Regions from separate parts of the Rhodococcus pseudokoreensis genome, predicted to be linked through region 3. Evidence: riboswitches for the same ligand, from Rfam matches in the RefSeq annotation. Region 3 holds a riboswitch; each other region holds the start of a gene.

Region 1 (10,258 bases), 5.4 Mb from region 3:
CGAGAGACAGGTCACCGATGCGTTGGTGCGGATCAGCGAAGCCGTCGGCGCGATCGCTCCGGACGTCCGGTGGCGTTGGCATCGTGAACGCAGCCAGGGCGGCGGATGCCCCGGACCGTATGCGTACACGGAAGGGCAGTCCGTCACCACGCGAGTGCTACTGTCCGACAATCCGATCCGCGACGCCGACTGGCCGGCAGTGCTGGCGGCGGCCCGCGCGGTCGCCACCGACGCCGGGATGGATCGCCTCGACGTCCACGTCGACGAGCCCGGACGTCACGATGTGACGTTCGCCGGCGAAGACGGAAACCGGATCACGTTCGGGACGTACAAGGCAGCCGCTCTCAGGGGCATCACCGGCTGTCGCCACCCGTGAGTACTTGTTAACGTCCGGCGGTTAATAAGTACTCACGGGTGCCGGAGGCATCGACGATCCACAGCTCATCGGTTCCCTCCCGCCATTGCAGGGTGTCGTCCGCACCGACCGTGGTCCGTGCGACCTCGGCGCCGGAAGAATCCGTCACGACCGCCATTGGTCCCGCCGCGGTCTGCACCACCTGCGCCGAATACGTCCCCGAAAACACCGCCGGCGTCACCGCCTCTTCCGCCGGTTCCGGTTCCGGCTCCGGGGCAGGGGTCGTGGTCGTGGTTGTCGGTTCGGGAGCCGACTCGGTGGTGGTGACGTCGGTGGTAGTGACGTCCGTTGTCGTGACCGCCGCGGTGGTGGTCGTCACCGGTGCCGAGGCGCTGGTCACCGTCGTCGTCGGCGCCACGCTGCTCGTCGTCGGCGCCACGCTGCTCGTCGTCGATGCCACGCTGCTCGTCGGTGCCGCACTGCTAGTCGGCGCCGCCGCCCGTGCGGCGACCTGCTGGATCGGTGCACCGCAGCTGACGCCGCTCAGTCCGCTGAGGATGCCGACGGTGAGTCCGTACGACACATAGTTCGTGGACACGGCCGAGCCGTTCACCGTGTAGATCTGGGCGACGAGGTTGGCGCCGCCCAGCTGGCTGAGGTCGAGCAGTCCGTACGACACGGTTGCGGTTCCGCCGGTGACGTTCTGCCTGTTGGTCACCGCCATGGTGCCGGCGTCCCGGACGATGACGCGGTAGGTGTAGGGCGCGACCGCCGTCCAGCTCAGTTTGGCCGAGTTCGCGATGATGTTGAGGATGCCCTGCGTCTCGCAGCTCAACCCCGACGGCGCCGGCAGCGACGGATCGGGATAGGTGTCCTGTGTTCCGTTGCAGGCGAGGGCTTTCGTAGATGCGGCCTGGTTGAGGGTGAAGCCTCGCCACGTGGAGGACACGGCGCCGCTGGACGGCAGCAGTGTGTGCACCCCGGCGACGTACTGCATCGCCGAGGTGAACGTGGCGAGGGCGGACCCGTCCACGGTGACCGACACCGTGTCCCCGGCGCTGGGGGAGGCGGGAACGACGGTCCACGAGGATCGCTCCACTCCGCTGCCGTCGCGCAGGATCACCTTGTACTGGTACGGCGCGCCCAGATGCTTCCACGCGAGGGTGGCGCGTGCCGGTGCCGGGGTCGGGACGTTGGTGCAGGTGACGTACGAGCTTCCGCTGACCACCTGGTTGATGCGGGGCACGAACTCCGCCCGCGAGGTGAACGGGCCGCTCGTCGCCGTGGCGGAGTCGGTGTAGGTGGCGCCGGTCCCGGGAACCAGGAGGAGCCCGAGGACCGTGAAGAGAGCCAGCCCGGTGATCCACGAGGTGGTGGATCGCCGGAGGACGGGGCGCCGCGCGTGCTGGACGGCGTGTTTCGGCGCCTCGCCAGCTCCGGTCCGCGGACCGCAGGTGCCACCGCCGGGCCGGATCGCGGTGACGACGAGAACGCCCGCGAGGAGGACGCCGAGCAGCACCGCGGCCGGCGTGGACAGCCACGCCGCGACGTAGCCGAGCCCGTCGACGTGTGCGAACACCCGTTCCGCCGACGTGACGGAATACGGCGCCGCGTCGGGTTGCTCGTTGGCGTCGCCCTGCATCCGCAGGACCGCGGTGTCGCCCACGACCGAGTCGATGCCGACGACACGGTGCGTGATTCGACTGCCCTGCCCGTCGGGCACGCTGATCACGTCGCCGACTCCGATAGCGGTGGCGGGCACCGAATCGGCGAGGGCGAGGGCGCCGGAACCGATGGTCGGCTCCATCGAGCCGGAACGGAAGATCAGCGGCGTTACGCCGAAGAACAGCGAGGCCGCGGTCGCCAAAATGCAGACGAGTCCGGCGACGGCACCGACTGTCAACGCGCACTCCCGGATCAGATGTCCGGGCGTGCGCCGGGGGGTGGTCATGGTCGGCTCACCCCGCCGTCGCGGAGAACGTGAAGGTGGCGGAACCGACGCTCTGGCTCTGCACCGCAACGGGCGCGGTGGGCGCGAGCGCGGCGACGAAGCACAGGTTCTGGGCGCCGTTGAGCCCAGCGACCGTCTGCGGTGCGGTGATCACGGGGGCGGGGCCGCCGGCCGCCAGCGCCGACTGTCCGAGGAGTGCACCACCCGAACAAGTTCCGGTCCGCATGCCGTTGCCGGTGGCGTTGCCTGCCGATCCGCCGTTGTAGACGGACACCGTCAGCTGGGACGCCAGCGCCGGGCTGCCCGCCGGGGTGGTGGCCGACATCGTGTACTTCAACGCGGCGGTTCCCACGTTGTTGACGACGAGCGGCTGAGCGACGCTCTCCCCGGGCAGCATGTTCGCGAGAGCGAGGGTACCGAACGTGTAGGAGTCGACGGCGTTGGCCCGGATGTCGATCGTCCCGGTGGTGAACGTGCCCGACGTCGCGGTCGCGTCGTCGCTCCACACCGCCAGGGTGCCCACAGCGCCGAGCCCCAGCAGGATGCCGAGCGAGAGAACCGCCCGCACGCGGACGCTGACGGACGGGAGACTATGCGTCATCGCGGACTTTCTCCCGGCGACCGTCGCGGACCCCGCTGAGGAACATGTAGGCGGCGTAGCCGAACAACCCGGTCACCACGGCGCCCAGGATCCAGGTGCGCTGCTGACCGGTGAGCCAGCTGTTGACGTGCCCGAGGTAGGGGACGGAGTACCACACCCGTCCTCGGATCTGTTCGCCCCGAACGGGTTTCTCGTCCGGCGTGCGGTTGGCGTCGCCCTGCGTGAGGAAGGTGCGCTCGCCGATCGTGTTCTGCTCGACCGCGACGATGCGGTGCGTGACGACGGCGGGCCGTCCGGACTCGATCTGGTAGGTGATCGCCGTTCCGACCCCGAGTGTGCCGGGGTCGGCAGGTGTGACGACCAGCAGTGTCCCCGGCGGATACGTGGGGGTCATGGAGCCGGTCAGCACCGTGAATCGCTGAGCGCCCGCGACCATCGGGATCAGGATCGTCACGACGAGGATCGCGCACATCGTGAGCAGGAGAACCCAGCTCGCGATGGTGCGCACCCACCAGAGGGGTCCGGTGTGGTCGGTGCCGGGAGGAGTGGTCGTGGTGTCCATCAGGAGTTCGCCGTGAAGTGGAAGGTGACGGTGGAGGATTGGGCGACGTCGAATCCGTCGGCGAGGCTGCCGACCGTCGCTCTAAGGCACCACGTCGACTTCGCTCCCGGTGCGAGTGCGGGCGCCCATCCGGTGGTAGGCGCTGCGGCGCCGTTCATGGCGCCGTCGTAGATCAGGGCCCCGCCGGTGGGCGCCCCCGTCGACGGACAGGACGCAGGGTTCAACCACACGGCAAGTCGCAACGGGACGTTCGTGGTCGTCGTGGTCTGAGACACGGAATCCAATCGGTAGTTCATGTCCACCGAGCCCGCATTGGCGACGGTGAGGGGTTGCTGCACCGCCGCGTTCTGCGTGAGATTCGTTCCGCCGAACGCGCTCAGCTTGTAAGCCGCGGACTGGGAACTCGCGTCACCGACGGCAAGCGCGAGGGTGCCGGATCGGATGGTGGCGTTGCTGATCGGTGTGCTGTCGTGCCACACGGCGCCGGTCTGCTGTGCGGAGACGAGAATCAGCACCCCGACCGACGCCGTGGCGAGTGCCCACCAGCGAAGACGTGTCATCGACGGTGACGGTTCTACCGCGTGTTCTGCTGCAGGACGAGTTTCATCGCCGACAGGTTGACGGCGGAATTCTGCGCTTCGCCGCCGTTGCCGACGCCGTCGCCGGTCGCGTTCTGGAAGTGCAGACGGACCTTCACCTGGATGGCGGCGTTGTCGTCGGCCGAGGTGATGGTGTTCGCGGCGATCGGGGCGCCCCCGACCGTGGCCGTCACGGTCTTGTCGAGACGGGCTATCAGTGCGGCGTCGCCACTGATGGTCGACGTGTCGGCGGTCAGGGTGGCCTGCAGGTTGTCGCCCGACGCGGTGATGGTGGAATCGCAGGTGTATTCGAGGGTGTCGCCGGGGACCAGCAGGAACTGGGTGATGTCGGCGATCGGTCCACCGGTGGTGGCGTCGGGGCTGACATCCGACCATCCGGCGCCGCCCGCCGCGCAGTCGTCCAGCGCGAGGGTGCCCGACTGGATCTCGGCGTTGCCGCCGATGTCCGTCTCGTCGTGCCAGTACGCGAGGCTGCCTGCCCCGCCGAGAAGGAGGAGTGCGCCTGCGCCTGCGGCGAGCGCAGCTTTGGTCTGCTTGTTCATGGCGTGTCATTTCTGGGGGCGGGGAAAGGAGGTGGCACATCTCGATGCCGTACCAACTATCCCGGCCGGTCGGTTTCTTGTTACCTCCTCGAATGTATTGTTGCCATCTCGCGATCTTCGGAACGCCGAAGAATTATTCGGCGGCCCGAAGGCTGCAGGCACCCGAGGTCTCGGTAACTGGATCAATCCAATTGTGCATGTGTACCAGGGAATTGAACCGTCAGCTGTGTGCGCGGTCGAACGGATCCGACGTGCGGCCGACCAGGTCGGCGACCGATTTGAGCACCGCAGTGGGGCGGTAGGGGAACAGTTCCACCGAATCCCGCGTCGAGATTCCGGTGAGGACGAGGATGGTCTGCAGCCCGGCCTCGAGTCCGCAGACGATGTCGGTGTCCATGCGGTCACCGATCATCAGCGTGTTCGCGGAATGTGCGCCGATGGCTCGCAGGGCCGAGCGCATCATCAGCGCGTTCGGCTTGCCCACGTAGTACGGGTCGCGGCCGGTGGCCCTGCTGATCAGTGCCGCAACGGATCCCGTGGCCGGAAGGGAACCCTCGCGCGACGGTCCGGTGGGGTCCGGGTTGGTGGCGATGAAACGAGCGCCTTTCTCCACCAAACGAATTGCGGTGGTGATGGCCTCGAATGAGTAGGTGCGGGTTTCGCCGAGGACCACGTAGTCGGGATCGTTCTCGGTGAGGACGTATCCGATGTCGTGCAGTGCGGTGGTGAGCCCGGATTCGCCGACGACGTAGGCGCTGCCGCCGGGGCGCTGGTTCGCCAGGAACGTCGCGGTGGCCAGGGCGGACGTCCAGATCGATTCCTCGGGAATGTCGAGGCCGGTGCGGAGCAGCCGGGCGCGGAGATCGCGCGGTGTCCTGATGGAATTGTTGGTCAGGACGATGAACGGGGTTCCGGACTCCCGGAGTTCGGCCAGGAACAGGTCGGCGCCGGGGACCAGATGCTCTTCGTGGACGAGAACGCCGTCCATGTCCATGAGATAGGTCCAGCCCGGGTGCTCTACTTCGTTGCTCACCGACTCAGTATGGGGGAGCGGGAGGGTGCATGCGCGACTATGCGAGCAGCCGGAACAGGCCGATGAGACCGACGACGACGATGGTTCCCCGCAGTGCGGTGGGGGACAGGCGGCGGCCGTAGCGGGCGCCGAGGACGCCGCCGATCAGCGAGCCCACCGCGATGAGGCCGGCGGCTGCCCAGCTGATCCGGTCGAAGGCCACGAGGGTGTAGGCGGTCGCGGCGACGACGTTGACGATGAGCGACAGCAGATTCTTCGCGCCGTTCATCCGTTGCAGGCTCTCCGGCAGGATCGCGCCCATCACGCCCATCAGCAGAATGCCCTGCGCAGCGGTGAAGTATCCGCCGTACACGCCGACGGCGAACGTGCCGACGGTCAGCAGGGTGAGCCGCGTCGTGCTCAGGCCGGCCTCGTGGCTGCCGCGCTGCTTCGCCCAGGCCTGGATCCTCGGCTGCAGCACCACCAGGATCAGGGCGAGGATCAGCAGTACCGGGACGACGAGTTCGAACACCGTTTCGGGGAGGTGCAGCAACAGCCACGAGCCGAGAACCGCACCGCACAGAGACGCCGGGATCTGCCACCGCAGCCGCGGTCCCTGCCCGGCCAGCTCCCGCCGGTACCCCCACGTGCCGGACACGCCACCGGCGACCAGGCCGATCGCGTTCGACATCGTGGCGGTCACCGGAGGGAACCCGAAAGCCACCAGGGTGGGGAAGGTGATGAGCGTGCCGCTGCCGACGATGGCGTTGATCGCTCCCGCGCCGACGCCGGCAACCAGGATCGCGATGACTTCGAGTGGTGTCACCGAGGCGACGTTACAAGGGCCTCGGACCGCCCGGCAGCCGGGTCAGGCGACGGTGCCGATACGCGACTGCCCGTCCCATCCAACCGCATCCCCGGCCACTTGTCAGCACTTCTGCGCACGGTGATTCTTGCGTTCGCTCGGCACCATTTCCCCTGTGGTGCAGGGAAATACCCCGTGTTGACGACCTCCGGGAATGCAGCTAGTGTTCGCTTCAACCATCCAGAGCGACCGAGAGACCTGGCTCGTTGACGTCGCAGCAACCCTTCCGAATCATTCGGGTGCGGGTGCTACCGCCAGGATCGATGGAAGGCAGCACATGAACTACCCCGCGCGCCCCGCGTGGCGCAGACGGCACATCGACCTGTGCCGTACCACCTCCTGCCACTGTTGACGAGGTCTCACAGCACGCTCACCGGGTAAAACGCCAGGTGAGCGCCTGATGCGCGCCCGCATCCCGTGGAAGACGCGCCCTCCTCCCCATCCCGTTTCCAGGTGAAAGGCCGCCTCCGTGATGTCTGTTCCCAGTGGTGAGCGAGCGTGAGCGCCCCCGTCCGGGCGCGTTCGGCCGCGCCCCTCGATTCCGAACCCTTCGGCGCCGGTGACCGCGCCGGGGACGCCGCGCTCGAGGTCGCGCGGCGGTGGCACCCGTGGCGGTGGGTGGTCAGCGCCGCCGTGCTGGTGCTGCTCGCCCAGTTCGTCCACGGCCTCGCCACCAACCCGGGGTGGGACTGGGCGACGTTCGCCAAGTACTTCACCGCCGGGTCCGTGCTGCAGGCGCTGTGGATGACGGTGAAGCTGACCCTGTGGGGGACGGTCCTCGGATTCGCGCTCGGTGTGGTGCTGGCGGTCGGCCGCCTGTCGCACAACCCGGTGCTGCAGGTGATCGCCTGGGTGTACATCTGGGCGTTCCGGTCGATCCCGCTGATCGTGCAACTCCTGTTCTGGTTCAACATCACGTACCTGTATCAGACTCTGTCGCTGGGTATTCCGTTCGGACCGGGCTTCTTCACGTTCGAGGTCAACGGCGTCATCAGCGGCTTCACCGCCGCCGTCATCGGTCTGGCGCTGCACCAGGCCGCGTACTCCGCCGAGATCATCCGCTCCGGCATCATCTCGGTGGACCACGGGCAGATCGAGGCGGCGCAGTCACTGGGCATTCCGCGTCGTCGCCAGTTCTTCAAGATCGTTCTGCCCCAGGCGATGCGCGGTATCCTGCCGAACGCCGCAAACGAGGTGATCAGCCTGTTCAAGGGCACGTCGATCGTGTCGACCATGGCGATCGCGGAACTGTTCTACCAGGTTCAGGTGATCTTCGGCCGCAACGGTCGCGTCGTGCCCCTGCTGATGGTCGCGACCATCTGGTACATCATCCTGACCACGCTGTTGTCGATCGGTCAGTACTACGTCGAGCGGCACTACGCGCGCGGATCGGCTCGGGCGCTGCCCCCGACTCCGTGGCAGAAGGTCACCCGGAAATTCGCCGAGATCCGCGACGCCGGCGTCTCCGTACCGAGAGGGGCCACGAAATGACCACCGACATCCAGCAGGCGGAGTTCGCGGTGGAGGTCCGCGGAGTCCACAAGTCCTTCGGCGCACTCGACGTCCTCCAGGGTGTGGACCTGCTGGTCCGCAAGGGTGAGGTGACGGTGATCCTGGGCCCGTCGGGTTCCGGCAAGTCCACGCTGCTGCGCACGCTCAACCACCTGGAGAAGGTCGACCGGGGCACCATCCGGATCGACGGCGACCTCATCGGCTACCGGCGCAAGGGCAACAAGCTCCACGAACTGCGGGAACGCGACATCCTGAGGCAGCGGTCCCGGATCGGATTCGTGTTCCAGAACTTCAACCTGTTCCCCCACCTCACGGTGCTGGAGAACGTGGTCGAGGCACCGGTGTCGGCGCAGGGCCGCGACCGGGCCGAGGTCGAGGCCGAGGCGATCGCACTGCTGGAACGGGTCGGCGTGGGTGACAAGGCCCACGAGTACCCGCGGCAACTGTCCGGCGGCCAGCAGCAGCGGGTCGCGATCGCCCGGGCTCTCGCGTTGCGCCCGGCCGTGATCCTGTTCGACGAGCCCACGTCGGCGCTCGACCCCGAACTGGTCGGTGAGGTCCTCGCCGTCATCAAACAACTGGCACGCGACGGCGCCACCCTCGTCATCGTCACCCACGAGGTGGGTTTCGCGCGGGAGGTCGCCGACACGGCCGTCTTCATGGACGGCGGCGTCGTCGTGGAGCAGGGCCCGCCCGCGCAGGTCATCGACGACCCGCAGCACGACCGCACCAAAGCCTTCCTCTCCCGAGTTCTCTGACCTCCACACTCCGGTGTGGATCCCCGAAAGGCATACATGTCCACCGCACGGTTCCGTAAGAAGATTCTGGCCTCGGCCGTCACCACCGTCGCTCTCCTCGCCGCCGCGTGCGGTGGCGGCGACGTCGAGGACGAGGGGGCGGGGCCGACCTCCGCCGCCGGCTACAACCTCACCGCGGATCAGAATCGCGTCACCACCGACGAGGTCGAGTCGATCGCCGCGAAGGTTCCCCAGCAGATCCGCGACCGCGGCACGCTCATCGTGACGGGCAGCGCCGGTTCTGCTCCGCCGCTGCGTTTCTACGCCGACGACGACAAGACGCTCATCGGCTCGGAGACCGACTTCGCATACCTGATCGGCGACGTTCTCGGTCTGAAGGTCGACCTCCAGGCGGCGGACTGGGCGCAGAACTTCGTCCGGATCGATTCGGGGGAGGCCGACGCGTTCATCTCCAACGTCACCGTCACCGAGGAGCGGAAGGAGAAGTACGACTTCTCGACGTACCGCCTCGACACGGTCGCGTTCGAGACGAAGAAGGACAGCGGAATCCAGATCAAGGAACCCAAGGACGTCGCGGGCCTGAAGATCGCGGTCTCCTCCGGCACCAATCAGGAAGCGCTGCTGGTGAAGTGGAGCGAGCAGAACGTCGCGGCCGGCCTCGAACCCACCGACATCACCTATTACCAGAACGCCACCGACTACTACCTGCCCCTCGCGTCGGGCCGCATCGATGCCTACTTCGGGCCCAACCCGTCGTCGTCGTTCCACGTGGCACAGGCCGGGGAGACCGAGATCGCCGGAACGTTCTCGGGCGCGGGCGACGCGCTCCAGGGTGAGATCGCCGTGCTCACCAAGAAGGACAACGGGCTGATCACCGCAGTCAACGAGGCCATCAACCACGTCATCGAGAACGGCATGTACGCAGAGGTTCTCGACCGTTGGAACATCGCGAACGAGGCCGTGAACACGTCGGTCGTCAACCCGCCCGGGCTCCCGAAGACCAGCTGACAAGGAGGAACCGTGAGCGAGAGGACCGACCCCGTGCAGACCGTGTTCGTCGATCAGACCGATCCACTGGCCGCGCCGCTGCTCGAAGAACTGGCGACCGAATACAGCACTCGGTACGGGCGCTCCCGGGACCAGATGTACGAGGACCTCAGCACGTATCCGGCGGAGGAGTTCGCCGCGCCGGGTGGCGCGCTGCTCGTCGTGGTCGAGGACGGGACGTCGGTGGCGGGCGGGGCCTTCCGCCGCTACGACGACACGACCGCGGAACTCAAGCGGATCTGGACCTCGTCCTCGCACCGCAGACGCGGACTCGGGCGCATCGTGCTGCGGGAACTCGAGGCGGAGATCGTCCGGGCCGGTTACTCACGCATCTTCCTCACCACCGGGCCGCGGCAGCCCGAGGCGGTGGCCCTGTACCTGGCCGCGGGGTACACGGCACTGTTCGATCGTTCCCTCCCACCGCAGGACATCGGAATCCACGGATTCGAGAAGC
Region 2 (10,258 bases), 5.4 Mb from region 3:
GGTCCGGCGGATCACCTCGATCGTGCGGTTTCCGTGGCGCACGAGCAGACCGGGGGCGCCTTCCTGCGGTGCGAGGGTCGCCGTGCCGTCGACCGCCTCGCCGTCGATCTCGAGACCGGCGTCGGCCGGGGCCGTGACGATCAGGCCGTCCGCGTCGGCCCGCCATTTTCCGGGCAGGTCGGGGAACGTGGTGTCGGTCTCGACGAGCCAGTGCAGCGCCGTGAGGCTCAGCCAGCCCAGCGGTTCGCGGAAGTAGTCCTCGCGCGCCGAATGCCAGTCCTGCCAGCCCTGCTCGAATGTCGCGTCTTCGGTGACTGCGGTCATGATGCCCGAACTCCTTCTGTCTGATGATGCGGATGGCGCAGTCCGAGATGGCTGCGCAGGGTCGTTCCCGAGTACTCGGAGCGGAAACTGCCGCGGTTCTGCAACTCCGGGACCACCTTCTCGACGAATTCGTCCAGCCCGGCCGGGGTGAGGTGCGGTACCAGGATGAAGCCGTCGCACGCGTCGGCCTGCACGTAGCGGTCGATCTCCTCCGCCACCTGGGTGGGGGTTCCGACGAACTGCTGGCGGGTGGTGACGGCGATGATCAGTTCGCGGATGCTGAGTTTCTCGGCTTCCGCCTTCGCCCGCCACTGGCCCGCGATCTCGCGCGGGTCCTTCGCGTGCCGGACCCGGCCCCGGGTGATGGTGGAGTCTTCTGCCGGTTCGACGTCCGGCAGCGGCCCGTCCGGGTCGTACCCGGAAAGGTCACGCCCCCAAACCTGTTCGAGGAACGCGATCGCGGTCTGCGGTCCGACCTGCTGGTGCCGGATGTGGTCGGCGCGTTCGGCCGCGTCCGCCGCCGAGTCGCCCAGCACGAACGTCGCGGCGGGCAGCACCTTGAGGTCGTCGTGGCCGCGCCCGTACTTCGCGAGCCTGCCCTTGACGTCCGAGTAGAACTTCCGGCCGTCCTCGAGCGATCCGTGGATCGTGAAGATCGCGTCCGCCTGCGCGGCGCCGAATTCGCGGCCCTCGTCGGAATCGCCGGCCTGCAGCAGCACCGGGTGCCCCTGCGCGCTCCGGGGAACGGTGAAGCGCCCCCGGATGTCGAACTGTGCACCGGAGTGCGTGACCTCGCGGATCGACTGGTCCGGGGCGAACACTCCCCGGGCGCGGTCGATCTGCAGTGCGTCCTGATCCCAGCTGTCCCAGAACTTTCGGGCGCCCTGGATCACTTCGCCGGCGCGGACGTAGCGGTCGGCCTTGTCGAGATATCCTCCGCGCCGGAAGTTCTCCCCCGTGAACGCGTCCGACGACGTCACCATGTTCCAGGCGGCCCGGCCGCCGGACAGATGGTCGAGTGAGGCGAATTGCCGTGCCAGTTCGTACGGTTCGTTGAACGTGGTATTGATCGTCCCGGCCAGGCCCAGGTGGGTGGTCGCGCCGGCGAGTGCGCCGAGCACCGTCAACGTGTCGGGGCGGCCCACCACGTCGAGGTCGTGGATCCGGCCCCGGTGCTCGCGCAGGCGCAGGCCCTCCGCGAGGAAGAAGAAGTCGAACAGGCCGCGTTCGGCCGTCTCCGCGAGGTGCACGAACGACGCGAAGTCGACCTGACTCCTCGATTCGGGGTCGCTCCACATGGTGGTGTTGTTGACGCCGGGGAAGTGTGCGGCGAGGTGAATCTGCTTGCGCTGGTTGCTCATGATGTCAGTCCTGTCCGGCGAATCGATTGGCGGGACGGGTGAAGCCGAGTCGTTCCCGGAGCAGTCCGCCGCCCGGGGCCGGGTCGCCCGAGCCCAGCAGGGGCAGGACGTCCCCGGTGATCGCGTCCAGCCCCGACGGCAGCGCCAGCGGCCGGAGCGTGACGCCGTCGACGTCCCCGGTGGCCGCCACATCCGTGATCAGCCGAGCCAGCCCCGGCGCGTCGCCGCGGTAGAGAACCGACGCCGGCTCGTACCGGGCGCCGGACCAGTTCTCGAGTTGCGCGAGATCACGCTCGGCGGCGTCGGCGGTCTCGGCGATCACCACCTCGAGGTCGAGCAGGATCCGCAGCGACGCGGGGTCACGACCTGCCTCGGTCGCAGCACGCCGCACCCGGGCCGCGACGTCGCGCGCCGCGTCCACGGTGGGCGCGGCGATGCGGATCACGTCGGCGCGGGCGGCGGCGACCCGGGTGGAGTACTCGTCCCGCGCAGCGATCACGATCAGCGACTGTCCCTGCGGCGACCGCGGCGTGATCGACGGACCCTTCACGGAGAAGTGGTCTCCCTCGAAATCGATGTAGTGCAGCTTGTCCCGGTCGATGAAACGGCCGGTGGCCACGTCGCGGATCTCGGCGTCGTCCTCCCAGCTGTCCCACAACAGGCCGACGACCTCGATCGCGTCGGCCGCCTCCGCCCACAGGCTCTCGGCGCCCTGTGCATCCTTGCGCCCGAACAGATCCGCCTGGACCTGACCGGAGGACACGTCCACCTGCCACCCGGCGCGGCCGCCCGACGCGTGGTCGAGGCTGGCGATGGCCTTGGACACGTGGAACGGTTCGGTGTGCGTGACGGTCACCGTGGGGACGAGGCCGATGCGCTCGGTGGACGCGACGGCACGGGCGGTGATCGCCACGGCGTCCAGTTGCCCACGCTGATCGGCATGTCCGGTGGTGGCGATCGCGAAGGAATCGCCGACGAACGCGAGGTCCACGCCGGCCGAGTCGGCCTGTCCGATCAGTCCGGTCCAGTAGGCGGCGGTGAAAAGGTCCTCGGCGCGCGAGTCCTGGCGACGCCAGGACTGCGGATGAATCCCGGTGCCGTACAGATCGACGGCGACGAGGGGACGGTGTGGCTCAGGCATGAATCGATTCCTCCAGCTGTGCAGAACGGGGGCGCCCGACGGACCGTCCCGGGATGGCGTCGAGCAGCTGCCGGGTGTAGCCGTGGCGCGGGTTGTCGAATATGTCGGCCGCGGTGCCCGATTCGACGATGCGGCCGGACCGCATCACCGCGACCGTGTCGCTGATCTGCCGGACCACGGCGAGGTCGTGCGAGATGAAGAGGTAACTCAGCCCGAGGTCCTGTTGCAGGTTCTCGAGCAGTCCGAGGATCTGCGCCTGCACCGAGACGTCCAGCGCCGACACCGGTTCGTCCAGGACCACGAGTTCGGGGCGCAGAGCGAGCGCGCGGGCGATGGCGACCCGCTGTCGTTGCCCGCCGGACAGCTCGGCCGGCCGGCGTTCGAGGTAGGTGCGCGGCAACGCGACCTGTTCGAGCAGTTCGGCCACCCGCGTGGCCCGCTCCGCCCTGCTTCCGACCCCGAACGCACCGAGCGGTTCCGCGACGATGTCGGCGATCGCCAGTTTGGGATCGAGGGAGGCGTACGGGTTCTGGTACACGATCTGCACCCGTCGGCGCAGGGCCCGCAGCGCGCCGCCGCGCAGGGCGGTGATGTCCCGGCCGTCGAACTCGACGCGGCCCGCGGTGGGCGACTCCAACCGGATCGCGATCCGGGCCACCGTGGACTTGCCCGACCCGGACTCCCCCACCAGCGACAGGGTGCGCCCGCGGGGAACCTCGAACGACACGTCCCGGACGGCGTCGATGGACGTGCGCCGGTCGATCCGGAACGTCCTGGACACCCCGGACACGCGCAGCAGGACGTCGGGGCCGGCTCCGTTCGCCTCCTCGCCGCGGGTGCGTTCCTGTCCCACCGACAGGCTCGGCGCCGCGGCCAGGAGGGTGCGGGTGTATTCGTGCTGTGGGTTCTCGAGGATCTGACGGGTGGGGCCGGCTTCCACCACCTCGCCCTGGCTCATCACCACGATCCGGTCGGCCCGGTCGGCCGCGACACCCAGATCGTGCGTGATCAGCAGGACCGCGGTGCCGGATTCGGCGATCCGCGCGTCGAGATGATCGAGGATCCGGCGCTGCACGGTGACGTCGAGGGCGCTGGTCGGTTCGTCGGCGATCACGAGTTCGGGGCTGCACGCCAGCGCGATCCCGATCAGGACGCGTTGCCGTTGCCCGCCGGACAGGTCCTGCGGGTACTGCCGCGCCCGCACCTCGGGTTCGTCGATCCCGGCCTCCGCGAGAATGCGTGCCGCCTCGATGCCCGCGGTCCGCCGGTCGGCGAGACCGTGGATCCGGAGCACCTCCGCCACCTGGGCGCCGACCCGCAGGACGGGGTTGAGCGACGTCGTCGGGTCCTGCGGAACGAGGCCGATCCGGGCGCCGCGGACCCGTTCGAGTTCGCGTTCCGACTTGGTGTCGAGACGCTCACCGTCGAACGTGACGGTGCCGGCGACGGCCCGCCCTGATCCGCTGAGCAGTCCGAGGATGGCGTGCGCCGTGGTGGATTTTCCGGAGCCGGACTCGCCGACCACGGCCACCACTTCCCCGCGCGAGACCGTGAGGTCGACGCCCTTCACGGCCACGACGGGTTCGCTCGCGCTCCCGTACGCCACCCGCAGTCCGGAGACCTGCAGAAGCGGAGTGTCGTTGGCGCTCATCGCACTTCCCTCTGTTCCAGTGCATGCCCGAGCCGGTGCGCCGACAGCACGACGGCCACGATCACCAGGCCGGGCAGGGTTGTCATCCACCACGCGGTGGCGAGGTAGTTCCGTCCCTCGGAGATCAACGAACCCCATTCCGGGGTGGGCGGCACAGCGCCGAATCCGAGGAAGCTCAGCGAAGACACCGCGAGGACCGCCATGCCGAACTCGACCGCAGCCAGGGCGACGACGGGCGCGTAGGAGTTCCGCAGCACGTGGCGGCGCAGCACCGTGTGCCAGCGGACACCCGAGGCGAACGCGGCTTCGACGTACAGCGACCTCCGCACCCGCAGCACCTCCGACCGCATCACGCGGGCGAAGTTCGCGATCAGCGACACGCCCACCGCGATCGCGATGTTGACCGTGCCGAATCCCAGTGCGGTCACCAGTGCCAGCGAGAGCAGCAGCGCGGGGATCGACAGGAGGACGTCGACGATCCGCATCAGGACGGCGTCCAGTGTGCCGCCGAGAGCGCCCGACAGCAGTCCGATCAGCGAGCCGGCCACCAGGGCGATGCCCACCGCCAGCAGCGTTGCGGTCAGCGACAATCCGGCTCCGTGCACCACCCGGGTGTAGACGTCGCGGCCGATGTTGTCGGTGCCGAACCAGTGCGCGGCACTCGGCGCCTGCAGTTTCTGCGCGGGCACCCCGACCAGCGGGTCACCGCTGGCGAACACCGACGGCGCCACCGCGAATCCGACCGCTCCGAGGAGCACCGCCGCCGAGGCGACGAGCACGAGGTTGCGACGCCACCACGCCACCACGCGGCGTCCGCGACCGTGCGGACGGGGCACGACTGTCGGAGGCGTTTCGACCGGCGGAGGGCCGAAACCCTCGGCCTCCTCGATCAGTTCTCTGGTGAGGATGTCAGACATGAACCTTCTCCTCCTCCTGCTCGACGGTGTCGCTTTGCTCGGAACTCCGCCTGCCCTCGACGATCCGGGGGTCGATCAGCGGGTAGAGCAGATCGACGGCGAGATTGACGAGGACGTAGACGAGGGAGCTCAGCACCACGATGCCCTGGACCACCGGAATGTCCTGGGCCATCACGGAAGTCTGGGTGAGCCGCCCCACCCCGGCGCGGGAGAACACCGTCTCGACGACGACCGATCCGGCGAGCAGATTGCCCACGAGCACACCGGCGATGGTGAACGCGGGAATACTCGACAGGCGCAGCGCGTGCCGGGTCTGGATCTGCCAGCGGGACGCCCCCTTCGCCCGCGCGGCCTCGATGAACGGCTGCCGCCACGTGGTCTGCAGACTCGCCGCGAGCACCTGGGCGATCACGGCCCCGGTCGGGAGCGCGAGTGTGACCGCGGGCAGCACCAGCGTCGCGACCCCCTGGTCGCCGAACGCCGGGAACGCCTTCAGCCGGAACGAGAACAGCTGCAGCAGAATCAGGCCCACCCAGAACGTCGGCACCGCGACACCGAGCGGGGGCAGGGAGAACAGCAGGTTCCGCACCCAGTGGACCCGCGTGTAGGTGGCGAGGAACGCGACCCCCGCCCCGAACACGACGGCGAGAATCAGCGCCGTGGACGCCAGCGCGAGTGTGCTGGGCACCGCGTTGCCGATGGCCTCGGTGACCGACTGCCCGGTGGCGATCGAGTACCCGAAGTCACCGCGGACGGCGTGGCTCAGGGAGTTCCAATACTGCACCCACACCGGCTGGTCGAGCCCGTACCGCGCCTGCAGTTCCGCGACGGCGGCCGCGTCGACCGTCGTTCCGGTGGACGCCGAGTCGACGGCGATGCTCACCGGGTCGGACGGCAGGAGGAACAGCACGGCGAACGACACGGTGAACGTCGCCCACAGGACGGCGATCGCCTGCAGCACGCGGAGTCCGAGGTAGCGAATCATGCGTCAGCGTCCGCTGATCCAGGTGTCGAAGAACTGGAGCCGGGCCGAGGCCTCGAACTTCAGGTCCTGCACGTTCGGGCCCGCACCGATCGCCTGCGACAACTCCACCGTGGGGATCCACAGGCCGTTGTCGAGCACCTGCTGCTGGGCGTCGGCGACGAGTGCGCTCCGCGCGGCGGGATCGGTGGTGGCGAGCTGCTTCGCCAGCACGTCGTCGAGCGCGGGAATCGGGCCGCGGCTGTTCAGGTTGCGGCCTTCGAGTCCGAACTGGGTGCGCAGGATGTCGCCGTCGGCGCGGGTGCTGTTGTAGTAGGTGGCGTCGAAATCCTTGGAATTCTGGCGGGCGGTGGCTTCCGGGGTCGACACGAGGTCCAGTTGCAGGTCCACTCCCACCGCTCTGAGCTGCTGCTGCACCAGTTCCAGGATGGCCTGGTTGCCGGCGAACACGGAGCTGAACAGCACGGGGAAGGCGAGCTTCTGACCACCCTTCTCGCGGATGCCGTCGGCGCCGGGCACCCAGCCCGCCTGATCCAGGATCGACTTTGCCTTCTCGGGGTCATACGTGACGTCCGGCAGTGCCACGTAGCCCGGGGTGCGGCTGGCCAGGGTGCTGGTGGCCGGCTTGAAGTTGGGGCCGAGCACGGTGTCGACCAATTCCTGCCGGTTGATCGCCGGGACCAGCGCGCTGCGCACGGCGGGGTCGACGAGCGGTCCGCGGGTCACGTTGGGCTGGAAGCCGAACGGGGTTCCGGGATTCGACGTGGTGAGCACCTGCCCGCCCGCACCTTCGATCTGCGGGGCGTCCTGCGGCAGCGCGTCGCTGATCGCGTCCAGCTGTCCCGAAGACAGGCTGCCGGTGCGGACACCGGATTCGGGGACGACGGTGAACTCGATGGTGTCGAGGTAGGCCTCGCCCTCGTGGCCGAACACGTCGGAGCCCCAGTTGTATCCGGCGCGCTTGGCGAGGGTGACCGACCTGTCCTGCTGGTAGTCGGCGTACGTGAACGGCCCGGTACCCGAGATGTTGCCGGTGCACCGCTCTTCGGCGGACTTCGCGACGGACGCGTCGGACAGGATGCCGAGCTGCGGGGTGGACGACGCCTGGAGGAACTGCGCGTTGGGTGCGGCGAAGTCGACCTGTGCGGTCTGCGGGTCGATCACGGTGGTGCCGGTGTACCCGGTGAGGTAGCTGGCGCCCAGTGCGGCCTTGGCCCCAGTCAGGGTGTTCACGATCGCGTCGAGGTTCTTCTTCACCGACTCCGCAGTGAAAGGTGTTCCGTCACTGAACGTCACCCCCTCCTTCAGGTGGAACGTGAAGGAGGACGCGTCGGCGTCGGTGTCCCAGCTCTCGGCCAGCCACGGCTTCAGTTCGCCCGTCTCCGGGTCCTGGTCGGTGAGCGAGTCCACCACCTGACGGGCCACGTAGATCGTCTGGTTGGTGCCCGACTGCGCGGGGTCGGCGCACGTGGGTGCCTGGGACAGGCCGTAGAGGAGGGTGCCACCGGGCTGCGGCGGGCCCGCGTCCGCGGAGGAACTGCTGGAACCGCCGCCGCACGCGGTGAGCGCCGTGGCCAGCACGGCGGCGGCGCCGATACCTGCGGCGATGCGGCCGCGGTGGGACGAGGACAAAGGCACTGATGGCACCGAGAACTCCGTGATCTCGAAGACGTGCCGTGCGCGCTGCCCGTCGAGTGGGCGGCGCTCACGCGCACAGAAAGGTGAGGGACACCGGATCCGACGCGGATGCGGTGTGTAGAGCAGGAACCCCGGGCAGGTGCCGGGGTGTCAGGTCAGCTGTGACAGATCGAGGTGGACAGCCGGCAGAGATCGACGTGCAAACGCCCCCAGGCGCTCACGAAGCCTTCGGTCAACATCGTTCCTCCATCGATCCCGGCGGTAGCACCCGCACCCGCAGGGCGGGGGGTTGCTGCGACGTCAACGAGCCAGGTCTCTCGGTCGCTCTGGATGGTCGTTACCGAGTGTAAGAGATCGCCGGTCGCCGCGCCACACGGCCCCCCGCTACCCGACTGCCTGCCGGGGCAGGAGTTCCCGTCGCGACAGCGGCGGGCGGAGACCGAGATGCTCACGCAGGGTGGAGCCTTCGTATTCCGTTCGGTACGAGCCGCGCTCCTGCAGTTCGGGCACGAGCAGGTCGACGATCTCGTCGAGTCCGGTGGGCACCAGATACGGTGAGACGTTGAATCCGTCGGTGGCACCGCTGCGAACCCACCGGGTGAGTTCGTCGGCGACCTGCCCGGGGGTGCCCGCGAATCCAGACCGCTGGGTCGTCGCGATCGCGACCTGCCGCAGCGACAGGTTCTGCGCCTCCGCCAGGGCGCGCCACTCGCGGGCGATGGCGAGCGGATCCTTTCCGTCGCGCGCGGCCCCGCGGGTGCCGGAGATCGGCGCGGGCACCGGATCGAATTCGGGCAGTGGACCGTCCGGGTCGCGATCGGACAGATCACGACCCCATACCTGCCCGACCAGCGACAGCGCCGTCTGGCCCGTGTATTGGCCTTCGAGGACCCAGCGGACCTTGTCCTCCACCTCGGACGCGTTCTCCGCGAGCACGATCTGGGTACCCGGGAGAATCTTGACGTCGTCCTCGGGGCGTCCTGCGCGGCGCAGCCTGGCTCTGATGTCCTCGGCGAAGGCGAAAGCCTCGTCGAAATGGGTTCCGTGCCGGGAGAAGATCACGTCGGCGTGCGCGGCCGCGAAGTCCCGGCCTGCCGGTGAGTCGCCGGCCTGGAAGATGACGGGATGGCCCTGGGCGCTGCGCGGCAGGGTGGGGGTGATCGTGACGTCGAACTGCGACGTGCGCCGCGACACGTCCTGCACACTGCCCGCGGTCGCCCAGGACGGCGCCTCGGTGCTGGTCGCGACGGCGTCGTCGGCCCACCCGTCCCAGATCGCCCGGGCCGTGTCGAGGAACTGCCCGGCCCGCTCGTACCTGTCGGCGTGATCGAGGAAGCCGCCGCGCCGGAAGTTCTCGCCGGTCCACGCGTTGTCCGTGGTGACGGCGTTCCAGCCGGCGCGGCCGCCGGACAGCAGGTCCAGCCCGGACAGCCGCCGGACGAGGTCGGCCGGTTCGTTGTAGGTGGTGTTCTGGGTGGCCACCAGCCCGATGTTCCGGGTGATACCTGCCAGCGCCGCGAGTTGGGTGATCGCGTCCGGCCTGCCCACGATGTCGAGATCGAGGATCTTGCCTTCCTGTTCGCGCAGGCGCAGGCCCTCACCCAGGAAGAAGGCGTCGAACAGGCCCCGCTCGGCGGTGTGTGCCACCCGCCGGAACGTTTCGAAGTCGATCTGCGATCCGCTGGTCGGATCGGACCAGATCGTCGTGTGGTTGACGCCGTGGAAGAAGACACCGAAATGCACCTGGGCACCGGGTCGGGCGTACGAGTTGTCGGTCATGATCTCCACAACCTTTCAGCGAGAGGATTCTTCGAGGCGCTCGGCCCGGAATCGGTTGACGGGACGGTCGAGGCCGAGCGTGCTGCGCAGGGTCGAACCGGGGACGGGGCGGTGGGCGACACCGGCGCGCAGGAGTGCCGGGATCACGTACCGCGCCAGCACCGGAAGGTCCTCGTCGACGACGGCGGGATGCAGGCGCACACCGTCGACGTGCGAATCCAGTGCGCGCAGCAGATCCACCAGTCCGGTGGCCTCGCCCGCGAACGAGAGCCGCCCGCTCGAGGGGGCGGGAGTGGCTGCGCCGAGCGCCACGTCGAGTTCGGCGAACACCAACGTCGCCCCGGAGTCCTTCGCCCGTGCGGCCTCGTCGGCTATGTCACCGGCTGTCGCCCCGGACACCAGCACCACGTCGACCTCGGACGGATCGGTCTGCCCGTCGAATCCGAACACCACCAGTTGCCCCTG
Region 3 (10,258 bases):
TCCGGCGCCGAGTTCGCCGCGGACCGCGACTGGCTCACCGGCGACTTCATTCCCACCGTCGCGAACCGGGGCAGCGCGATCATCGAGGCCCGCGGCGCATCGTCCGCGGCCTCCGCCGCCAACGCCGCGATCGACCACGTGCACGACTGGGTGCTCGGCACCCCCGACGACGACTGGACGTCCGTGGCGCTGCCCTCCACCGGCGCCTACGGGGTGCCGGAGGGGCTCGTCAGCTCGTTCCCGGTCCGCTCGGTCGACGGGGCCTGGCAGGTCGTGGAGGGGCTGGAGATCGACGACTTCTCGCGGAAGCGGATCGACGCGTCGGTGGCCGAACTCGAATCCGAACGCGACGCCGTCCGGGGCATGGGTTTCATCTGACCCGGCCGCCCTCACCCCGGCACGGTGCGCGGACGTCACGAATGCGTGTCGACACGCGTCCGTTTTCAGAACCGGCCCGGTCATCGCATACGCTGCCTTTTCGATGATGTGGCGTCGAGTGTGTACCGCGGTCGTGTCCGGAACCCTGCTGGCCGGACTCTCGGTGAGCGCTGCCGGGGCGATCCCGCCCCCGGTCCCCGCCTCCCCCACGTCGGCGCCGTTCACCACCCCCAACACCGACGACTGCCCGCACCGGTCGGCGCCGGCCCCCGCGATCGACCTGTCCGAGGTGCCGCAGCCGGGCGATCCGGCACCGACCGCCGTGTCCGTGCCCGACCAGCCGGTGGGCGGGCCGAAACTCGCCGAGTGCGGAGTGACGCTCCCCGACGGCGCCCCCGCGCTGCCCGCCGACATCGCGGCGTCGGGCTGGGTGCTGGCCGACATCGACACCGGCGACGTGCTCGCGGCGAAGGACCCGCACGGCCGGTACCGGCCGGCCAGCACCATCAAGATGCTGCTCGCGCTCGTGGCGCTGGACGAACTGGATCTCGACAAGACCGTAACCGCCACCGCCGAGGACGCCGCCGTGGAGGGCAGCGCGGTCGGGATCGGCAAGAACGGTCAGTACACGAACCGGCAGCTGATGCAGGGCCTGGTCATGGCGTCGGGGAACGACGCCGCCCACCTCCTCGCCCGGCAACTCGGCGGCGACGCCGCGACGGTCGACAAGATGAACCGTCTCGCCGACACCCTCGGCGCTCACGACACGAGGACCGCGACCCCGTCCGGACTCGACGGTCCCGGCATGAGCAGTTCGCCGTTCGACCTCGCGCTGATCTTCCACAACGCGATGAAGAATCCGACGTTCGCGGAGCTGATCTCCACGGAAACCGTTCAGTTCCCGGGCTTCCCGAAGGATCCCGCGATCCCGGAGGACCAGGACCGGCCGCCGTTCGCACTCGCCAACGACAATCAACTGCTCTACAACTACCCGGGCGCGCTGGGCGGCAAGACCGGATTCACCGACGATGCGCGCCACACGTACGTCGGCGGCGCCGACCACGACGGCCGCCGCCTGATGGTGACACTGATGGGAGCCGAGGCGCAGCCGATCCGAACCTGGGAACAGGCGGCGCGACTGCTGGACTACGGGTTCGCCCTCGACCGCGACGCCCGGGTGGGGTCGCTCGAGGACCTGTACCCGGCCGAGGACGGGTCCGACGCGGTCCTTGCCGCACCGCCGCAACAGGATTCGGCCGCCGCCACGAGTTCCGTCGTCGCCTCCGGTTCCGACCACCCCGACAACACGCTGGCCCTGCGGGCGGGTGTGGGGATCGTCGGGGCGGCCGTCGTCGTCGTGCTGATGCTCTGCGCACGCCGGCTGTCCCGCAGGCGCTGACGCTCCCGGATCAGCGCTTGTTGCGGGTGACCAGTCCGGACAAGCCGAGCGCGGCGAGGGCACCGACACCGACGAGGGCGAGTCCCCCGCGCACCCCCGGACCCTCGCGAACCTCGATCCGCGGCGTGATGACGGCGGGATCCGGTGGCGGCACGAACGCGAGCGCCATGCTGGCCTTGGTGGTCGCGGCCCACGCCGTCGAGAAGAGCAGCATCCGGCAGGTCAGGTAGATGAACACGAGCAGACCGATGATCGGGCCGAACGCCACGCCTGCGGGACCCGCGGTGACCGCGGTGAGGTAGATGGCGCCGACCTGCTTGAAGATCTCGAACACCACGGCCGCGAGCAGGGCCGCCTTGATCGCACTGCGGAACGTCACGGGCTCCCGGGGCAGTCGGGCGATCACCCAGGCGAACACCGCCCACGTCGCGACCAGCGAGAGCACGGTCGACAGTGCGCGCAGTCCGGCGTCGACGCCGGTCACCTCGTCGAGGTTGAGCACCTCGACCACCGTGCGGGCCACCGGACCGCTGCTCAGCGCGGACGATCCGATCGAGACGATCATCGCCAGGCCCAGCCCGAGCAGAGCGCCCGCGTCGCCCAGCTTGGTGCGCACGAATCCCTTCGACTCGCGCTGGCTCTCCCACATCGCCGTGAGCGCGTCACGCAGGTTCGCCATCCACCCCAGTCCGGCGTAGGCGGCACCGAGCAGACCGAGGATACCGACGCTGGCGCGGGACGCGATCGCCGAATCGATGATGGTGTTGAGCGTGTCACCGAGACTTCCGGGCACGTTCTTCGTGATGCCGTCCTGCAGTTCCTGCAGCAACTCCGGCTGCCCGGCGAGCACGAAACCGGCGATGGCGAACGCGACCATCAGGATCGGAATCAATGCGAGCACACTGAAATACGTGATACCCGCCGCGTAGTAGTCACCCTTCTGATTCTGGTACCGCTGTGCGGCCCGCATCAGATGGTCGAACCAGGGGCGCGCTGCCCGCTGCTTGTCGAGAAAACTCGGTTCGTCAGCCACAGTGCTATCCCTTCGGTGTCAAAAACCCTACCTTCTCGTACACGGCCGCCAACGTCTGCGACGACACTTCACGGGCCCGGTGGGCACCGGCCGCGATGACACGATCGAGTTCCGCCTCGTCCGAGAGGTACCCCTCCACTTTCGCTTTCAACGGTGTCACGAATTCGGCGAGAACGTCGGCCGTATCGGTTTTCAGGTCGCCGTAGCCCTTGCCCTCGTACCCGGCGACCAACGTCTCGACGGGGGTGCCGGACAACGCCGACTGGATGGTGAGCAGGTTGCTCACACCGGGCTTGGCCTGCGGGTCGTACCGGATCTCCCGCTCGTTGTCGGTGACCGCGGACTTGATCTTCTTCGCCGACACCTTGGGGTCGTCGAGCAGGTTGATCAGGCCGGCCGGGCTCGGACCGGACTTGCTCATCTTCGACGTCGGATCCTGCAGGTCGTAGATTTTGGCGGTGCCCTTGATGATCTGAGCCTCGGGAATGACGAACGCCTTCCCGAACCGGGTGTTGAACCGCTGGGCGAGATCGCGGGCCAGTTCGAGGTGCTGGCGCTGGTCCTCGCCGACGGGGACCCGCTGCGGGCGGTACAGCAGGATGTCGGCGGCCATCAGCACCGGATACGTGAACAGCCCGACGCTGGCGTTCTCGCTGCCCTGCTTCGACGACTTGTCCTTGAACTGCGTCATGCGGCTTGCCTCACCGAAACCGGTGATGCAGTTGAGAACCCATGCCAGCTGCGCGTGCTCGGGGACCTGGCTCTGGACGAACAGCGTGGCGCGGTCGGGGTCGATTCCCAGCGCCAGCAACTGTGCCGCCGCGATCTTCGTGCGGCGGCGCAGTTCCTTCGGGTCCTGCGCCACCGTGATCGCGTGCAGGTCCGGGATGAAGTAGAACGCGTCGAAGTCGTCCTGCAGAGGCACCCATTGCTGCAGAGCACCCAGGAAGTTGCCGAGGTGGAACGAGTCGGCGGTGGGCTGGATGCCGGAGAGCACCCGCGGTTTCGCGGTGGGTTTCTGAGCTGCAGGGGTCGACATGAGTATTGATCTTTTCACGTGTGCCGTGACGACACGAATCAGATACCGCCCGTCACCGGTACTGGACGGTGACCGGCGCGTGATCGGACCACCGCTGGTCGTAGGTTTCGGCGCGCTCGACGACGGCCTGCTTGGCGCGCTCCGCCAGTTCGCGGGTGGCGATCTGGTAGTCGATGCGCCAGCCGGAGTCGTTGTCGAACGCCTTCCCGCGGTACGACCACCACGAGTACGGTCCGGCGACGTCCGGTTCGAGCAGGCGCACGACGTCGGACCAGTGCGCGTCCTCCGCGAAGAGCGCGGACATCCACTCCCGCTCGTGGGGCAGGAACCCGGAGTTCTTCTTGTTCGTCTTCCAGTTCTTCAGGTCGAGTTCGGTGTGGGCGATGTTCCAGTCGCCGCAGACCACCACGTGCCGACCGGCCGCGACGGCGGCCTCGGCCGTAGCCGTGAGGTACCGCGCGAAGGAGTCCATGAACCGCTCCTTCTCCTCCTGCCGGGGTGTCTGGGCCTCCCCCGAGGGCAGGTACAGGCTCGCCACCGTGAGGTCGTCGAAGTCCGCCTCGATGTAGCGGCCCGCGGCAGCGAACTCCTCGTCGCCGTGGCCGACACGGACGGCGTCGGCCGGTTTCCGGGACAGGATCGCGACGCCGTTTCGCCCCTTCGAGGACGGTTCCGCGGACGCCAGGTTCCATCCGCCCTCCAGGGCGGGCGCGAGAGTCTCGGCGAGCTGATCGTCGGACGCCCGCGTCTCCTGCAGGCAGACGACGTCGGCCTCCGTGCGCTCCATCCACTCGGTGAGTCCCTTGCGTGCGGCCGCGCGGACTCCGTTGACATTGACGGTGGTGATGATGTGTGGCACGGCAAGCACCGTAGCGGACGCGTACGACAGCGCGGCTACCGAGACGAACGGGCGCTGCGGCGTTCCATCGCGACGGCCACGGTGAGGACCACGAGGCCCGCGACGGCGAGCAGCGCACCGACCGCGGCGGGCGCCGTGTAGCCGTAACCGGCGGCGATGACGACGCCACCGATCCACGCCCCGAACGCGTTCGCGATGTTGAGGGCCGCGTGGTTGAGCGACGCGGCGAGGGTCTGGGCGTCGGCGGCGACGTCCATCAGCCGGGTCTGCAGTCCGGGAACCATCGACGCGCCGGCAGCACCGACGAAGAACACCAGCAGCAGCGCCGTGTACGGGTTGTGCGAGGCGATCACGAAGATGCCGAGCACCACCCCGAGCGCCGTCATCGCGGCGAACAGACCGGGAATCAGCGCCCGGTCGGCGAGCGTGCCGCCGATCAGATTGCCCGCGACCATGCCCAGCCCGTAGATCATCAGCGCCAGCGGCACCAGCGACCGCGACAACCCGGCCACATCGGTGAGGGTCGTGCTGATGTAGGTGTAGACGGCGAACATGCCACCGAATCCGACCATGCCGATGATGAGCGTCATCCACACCTGCGCGCGGCGCAGAGCACCGAGTTCTGTGAGCGGGTTCGTCATCCGCATGGCGGCGAGCGCGGGCACCCAGGACCAGATCGCGCCCAGCGTCACGACACCGATCAGCGCGACGAGGGCGAAGGCGCTGCGCCAGCCGAGCGCTTGTCCCAGCCACGAGGCGGCGGGCACACCGATGACGTTGGCCACCGACAGGCCCATCATGACGAGCGCGACCGCCCGGGCGCGCTGTCCGCGCTCGGCGAGGTGCGCCGCCACCAGGGCGGCGACGCCGAAGTACGCGCCGTGCGGGAGACCGGCGACGAACCGCGCGGCCATCAGCACCCCGTAGTTCGGTGCGAACACGGTGGCGGCGTTGCCGATCGTGAACGCCGCCATCAGCGCGATCAGCAGCGTCTTGCGGGGCACCCGCGCGGTGAGCGCGGCGATGAGCGGCGCGCCCACGACCACACCCAGGGCGTACGCCGAGATGACGTGCCCGGCCGTCGGCTCGGTGATCCCGAGGCTCGACGCCATTTCGGGAAGCAGTCCCATCGCCACGAACTCGGTGGTGCCGATCCCGAAGCCGCCGAGTGCGAGCGCGATCATGGCGAGCTTGCGGACGGACGGATGTTGAGCGATGACACCGAGGTGCTCGGGGCGGACGGGGGTGGAAGTGCTCACAGCAGGACTTTCGACTAGGCAGAAATACGACTACGCGGCGCACGGCGCCTCGTTGCGCAACGACCCACACCGGAATTCTCTTCCCCGGATTCCGCTTTTCGCGCCGCGAGCGGCCGTGAGATGACTCACCCGGCCCCGGAGACGCGAAACGGGACGCCCTCGCGAGGACGTCCCGTTTCGTACTGCTGTGGCTCGAGTGCCTACTGCTCGGCGATGGCCTTCTGGAGGTTGATGTCCAGCGCGCCGAGGAATTCCTCGGTGGTCAGGTAGCCCTGGTCGCCGCCGACCAGCATCGCGAGGTCCTTGGTCATCTGGCCACCCTCGACGGTCTTGATGACCACGTCTTCGAGCTTCTGAGCGAAGCCGATGACGTCGGGGGTGTTGTCCAGCTTGCCGCGGTGCTCGAGTCCACGGGTCCACGCGAAGATCGACGCGATGGGGTTGGTGGACGTCGGCTTGCCCTGCTGGTGCTGACGGAAGTGACGCGTCACGGTGCCGTGTGCGGCCTCGGCCTCGCACGTCTTTCCGTCCGGGGTCAGCAGCACGGAGGTCATGAGGCCGAGCGATCCGAAGCCCTGCGCGACGGTGTCGGACTGGACGTCGCCGTCGTAGTTCTTGCAGGCCCAGACGTAGCCGCCCTCCCACTTGAGCGCCGACGCGACCATGTCGTCGATGAGGCGGTGCTCGTAGGTGAGTCCGGCCGCGTCGAACTCCGGCTTGAACTCGGTCTCGTAGACATGCTGGAAGATGTCCTTGAACGCGCCGTCGTACGCCTTGAGGATGGTGTTCTTGGTCGACAGGTACACCGGGTAGTTCTGCTGCAGGCCGTAGTTGAGCGAGGCGCGCGCGAAGTCCTCGATGGACTTGGTGAAGTTGTACTGACCCTGGACGACGCCGCCGCCTTCGGGGAAGTTCACCAGTTCGTGCTCGATCGGCTCGCTGCCGTCCTCGGGCGTGTAGGTGATCATCACCTTGCCGGGGCCGGGGACCTTGAAGTCGGTGGCGCGGTACTGGTCGCCGAAGGCGTGACGGCCGATGATGATCGGCTTCGTCCAGCCCGGAACCAGTCGCGGAACGTTGGAGATGATGATCGGCGCGCGGAAGATCGTGCCACCGAGGATGTTGCGGATGGTGCCGTTGGGCGACCGCCACATCTTCTTGAGGCCGAACTCCTCGACGCGTGCCTCGTCCGGGGTGATCGTCGCGCACTTGACACCGACGCCGTGCTTCTTGATGGCGTTGGCCGCGTCGACGGTGACCTGGTCGTCGGTCTCGTCCCGGTACTCGATACCGAGGTCGTAGTACTCCAGGTTCACATCCAGGTAGGGATGGATCAGCTTGTCTTTGATGAACTGCCAGATGATGCGTGTCATCTCGTCGCCGTCGAGTTCGACGACGGTGCCCTCAACCTTGATTTTGGACATGGGTGCTTCGCGTCCTCCTAGGAAGATTCCCTGGTTACACGGTTGCGGGCGCACTTCGTGAGTGGGTCCGCGAACGGTTCGCTTATCAAACGTAGACGTCGATGCGGCCGCCGGGGAGACCGCACTTAAACAAGACAAGCGTACTGCTATAGCCGGGGCGCGCAAGATGTGGGTGCGAAATCCCACCCCCTACCGGCGGGTAACTTTTCCCTGCCGGCAGGGCCTGATCGGTGCCGTTTCCGGTCGTTCCACCCCAGCCGCTAAGATTCGACAGAGGTCATGAGTGCCAGCAACGAGCCCCGGCTAGCTGGCCGGCAACCCTCCGCCGCGGTGGGGTGCCCCGGGTGATGACCTGGTTCCCTGATTCATACAACAGTCGGGTGACAAGCGCGGGTCCGACATCGGAGGTTCATGATGCGTTGTTGTTGTCGTAGATAGAGCCCAGACAAGCCCTGCGCGCGAACGAACCAGATTGTCGTCCGCGCCTCGTCAGACCACTGGAGTAGACAGCACATGACCGAGAACTGGTCGTTCGAGACCAAGCAGATCCACGCCGGGCAGACGTCCGACGCGACCACCAAGGCGCGGGCGCTGCCGATCTACCAGACCACCTCGTACACGTTCGACAGCACCGACCATGCTGCCGCGCTGTTCGGTCTGGCCGAACCGGGCAACATCTACACCCGCATCATGAACCCCACCCAGGACGCGGTCGAGCAGCGCATCGCCGCCCTCGAAGGCGGCGTCGCCGCCCTGCTGCTGTCGTCCGGACAGGCCGCCGAGACGTTCGCGATCCTGAACCTCGCCGAGGCGGGCGATCACATCGTCTCCAGCCCGCGCCTCTACGGCGGCACGTACAACCTCTTCCACTACACGCTGCCCAAGCTCGGCATCGAGGTCTCGTTCGTCGAAGACCCCGACGACCTCGAGCAGTGGAAGAACGCGGTCCGGGACAACACGAGGGCGTTCTACGGCGAGACCATCTCCAATCCCCGCAACGACGTGCTCGACCTGCCCGGCATCTCCGGCGTCGCGCACGAGCACGGGATCCCGCTGATCGTCGACAACACCGTGGCCACCCCGTACCTGATCCGCCCGCTCGAGCACGGCGCGGACATCGTGGTGCACTCGGCCACCAAGTACCTCGGCGGTCACGGCACGGCCATCGCCGGCGTCATCGTCGACGGCGGCACGTTCGACTGGACCCAGGGCAGGCACAGCAGCTTCACCACCCCGGACCCGAGCTACCACGGCGTCGTCTACTCCGAACTCGGGCCGCCCGCGTACGCCCTCAAGGCGCGCGTGCAGTTGCTGCGCGACCTCGGTTCCGCGATCTCCCCGTTCAACGCGTTCCTCATCGCGCAGGGCCTCGAGACGCTGAGCCTGCGGATGGAGCGGCACGTGTCCAACGCGACCGCCGTCGCCCAGTACCTGGAGGCGCGGCCGGAGATCGTGTCCGTCGGATACGCCGGGCTCCCGTCGTCGCCGTGGTACGACCGCGCGAAGCAGATCGCGCCGAGGGGCGCGGGCGCCATCGTGACGTTCGAACTCGCCGGCGGCATCGACGCGGGCAAGAAGTTCGTCAACGCGCTCACCCTGCACAGCCACGTCGCGAACATCGGCGACGTCCGCTCGCTGGTGATCCACCCGGCATCCACCACACACTCCCAGCTGACCCCGGAGGAGCAGGCGGCCAGCGGCGTCACCCCCGGACTGGTCCGCCTGGCAGTCGGCATCGAAGGGATCGACGACATCATCGCCGATATCGAAACCGGAATTACGGCGGCGGCATCTTGACCGTGAGCGCAGTGCAGAACCTCCCCGTGGCCGACGGACGTCTCGGCACCGTCGACATCGGATCGCTCGAGCTCGAGAACGGTGCGGTGATCCCGTCCGTGACCCTCGCCGTGCAGCGGTGGGGCGAGCTGTCCCCGAACCGCGACAACGTGGTGCTCGTCGAGCACGCCCTGACCGGCGACTCCCACGTCACCGGCCCCGTCACCGACGAGCACCCCTCCCCCGGCTGGTGGAGCGGAATGGTCGGTCCGGGTGCGCCGATCGACACCGACGAGTGGTGTGTCGTCGCGACCAACGTCCTCGGGGGGTGCCGCGGCACCACCGGTCCCGGTTCGATCGCCGAGGACGGGCGCCCGTGGGGCAGCCGCTTCCCGGAGATCACCATCCGCGACCAGGTCGCGGCCGAGAAGAAGTTCACCGACCTCCTGGGGATCGACAAGCTGGCGTCCGTGGTCGGTGGTTCGATGGGCGGCATGCGCGCGCTCGAGTGGGCCGTCACGTACCCGGAGCAGGTGGCGTCGGCGCTCGTCCTCGCGGTCGGCGCCCGCGCCACGGCGGACCAGATCGGCACGCAGACCACCCAGATCGAGGCCATCACCAGCGACCCCGACTGGCTCGGCGGCGACTATCACGGCACCGGCCGGATCCCCCGGACCGGCCTGCGCATAGCCCGCAGGATCGCGCACCTCACGTACCGCACCGAGAGCGAACTCGACTCCCGGTTCGCGAACTCGCCGCAGGACGGCGAGGACCCGTGGCGCGGCGGGCGGTACTCCGTCGAGAGCTACCTCCAGCACCAGGCCGACAAGCTGGTCGGCAGGTTCGACCCGGGCACGTACGTGCTGCTGTCCGAGGCCATGAACCGGCACGACGTGGGCCGCGGCCGCGGTGGCATCGCGGCGGCGCTCGGGACGATCACCGCACCCGTCATCGTCGGCGGCGTCGACTCCGACCGCCTGTACCCGATCCGCCTGCAGGAGGATCTGGCCGAGGACATCCCCACCTGCGACGGCCTGCGGGTGCTCAACTCGCGGGACGGGCACGACGGGTTCCTCACCGAGGCTGCCGCC

The links. A riboswitch is a leader RNA that binds a small molecule or an ion and turns the genes downstream of it on or off. The one in region 3 is predicted to bind S-adenosylmethionine.
Region 1: linked by a shared signal. The riboswitch ahead of JWS13_RS46555 (putative leader peptide) and the one ahead of JWS13_RS09965 (bifunctional o-acetylhomoserine/o-acetylserine sulfhydrylase) in region 3 are both predicted to bind S-adenosylmethionine.
Region 2: linked by a shared signal. The riboswitch ahead of JWS13_RS46235 (putative leader peptide) and the one ahead of JWS13_RS09965 (bifunctional o-acetylhomoserine/o-acetylserine sulfhydrylase) in region 3 are both predicted to bind S-adenosylmethionine.

What each region holds. Positions count from the first base shown of each region.
Region 1 is NZ_CP070619.1:6,355,283-6,365,540, forward strand. It holds gene JWS13_RS34195 (LppA family lipoprotein) at 1-376, shown strand, start outside; gene JWS13_RS34200 (S24/S26 family peptidase) at 384-2,306, opposite strand; gene JWS13_RS34205 (TasA family protein) at 2,314-2,907, opposite strand; gene JWS13_RS34210 (signal peptidase I) at 2,897-3,469, opposite strand; gene JWS13_RS34215 (hypothetical protein) at 3,469-4,029, opposite strand; gene JWS13_RS34220 (alternate-type signal peptide domain-containing protein) at 4,044-4,610, opposite strand; gene JWS13_RS34225 (HAD-IIA family hydrolase) at 4,831-5,604, opposite strand; gene JWS13_RS34230 (sulfite exporter TauE/SafE family protein) at 5,681-6,448, opposite strand; SAM riboswitch class I at 6,661-6,757, shown strand; gene JWS13_RS46555 (putative leader peptide) at 6,765-6,839, shown strand; gene JWS13_RS34235 (amino acid ABC transporter permease) at 7,106-7,978, shown strand; gene JWS13_RS34240 (amino acid ABC transporter ATP-binding protein) at 7,975-8,757, shown strand; gene JWS13_RS34245 (ABC transporter substrate-binding protein) at 8,794-9,765, shown strand; gene JWS13_RS34250 (GNAT family N-acetyltransferase) at 9,778-10,258, shown strand, end outside.
Region 2 is NZ_CP070619.1:6,367,260-6,377,517, reverse strand. It holds gene JWS13_RS34300 (DUF1684 domain-containing protein) at 1-324, opposite strand, end outside; gene JWS13_RS34295 (NtaA/DmoA family FMN-dependent monooxygenase) at 321-1,685, opposite strand; gene JWS13_RS34290 (LLM class flavin-dependent oxidoreductase) at 1,690-2,826, opposite strand; gene JWS13_RS34285 (dipeptide ABC transporter ATP-binding protein) at 2,819-4,477, opposite strand; gene JWS13_RS34280 (ABC transporter permease) at 4,474-5,394, opposite strand; gene JWS13_RS34275 (ABC transporter permease) at 5,387-6,379, opposite strand; gene JWS13_RS34270 (ABC transporter substrate-binding protein) at 6,383-8,014, opposite strand; gene JWS13_RS46235 (putative leader peptide) at 8,170-8,253, opposite strand; SAM riboswitch class I at 8,258-8,351, opposite strand; gene JWS13_RS34265 (NtaA/DmoA family FMN-dependent monooxygenase) at 8,399-9,793, opposite strand; gene JWS13_RS34260 (LLM class flavin-dependent oxidoreductase) at 9,809-10,258, opposite strand, start outside.
Region 3 is NZ_CP070619.1:957,556-967,813, forward strand. It holds gene JWS13_RS09930 (malate dehydrogenase) at 1-378, shown strand, start outside; gene JWS13_RS09935 (D-alanyl-D-alanine carboxypeptidase family protein) at 497-1,777, shown strand; gene yhjD (inner membrane protein YhjD) at 1,788-2,810, opposite strand; gene trpS (tryptophan--tRNA ligase) at 2,815-3,849, opposite strand; gene JWS13_RS09950 (exodeoxyribonuclease III) at 3,902-4,708, opposite strand; gene JWS13_RS09955 (MFS transporter) at 4,744-5,967, opposite strand; gene JWS13_RS09960 (NADP-dependent isocitrate dehydrogenase) at 6,168-7,391, opposite strand; SAM riboswitch class IV at 7,667-7,787, shown strand; gene JWS13_RS09965 (bifunctional o-acetylhomoserine/o-acetylserine sulfhydrylase) at 7,905-9,188, shown strand; gene metX (homoserine O-acetyltransferase MetX) at 9,185-10,258, shown strand, end outside.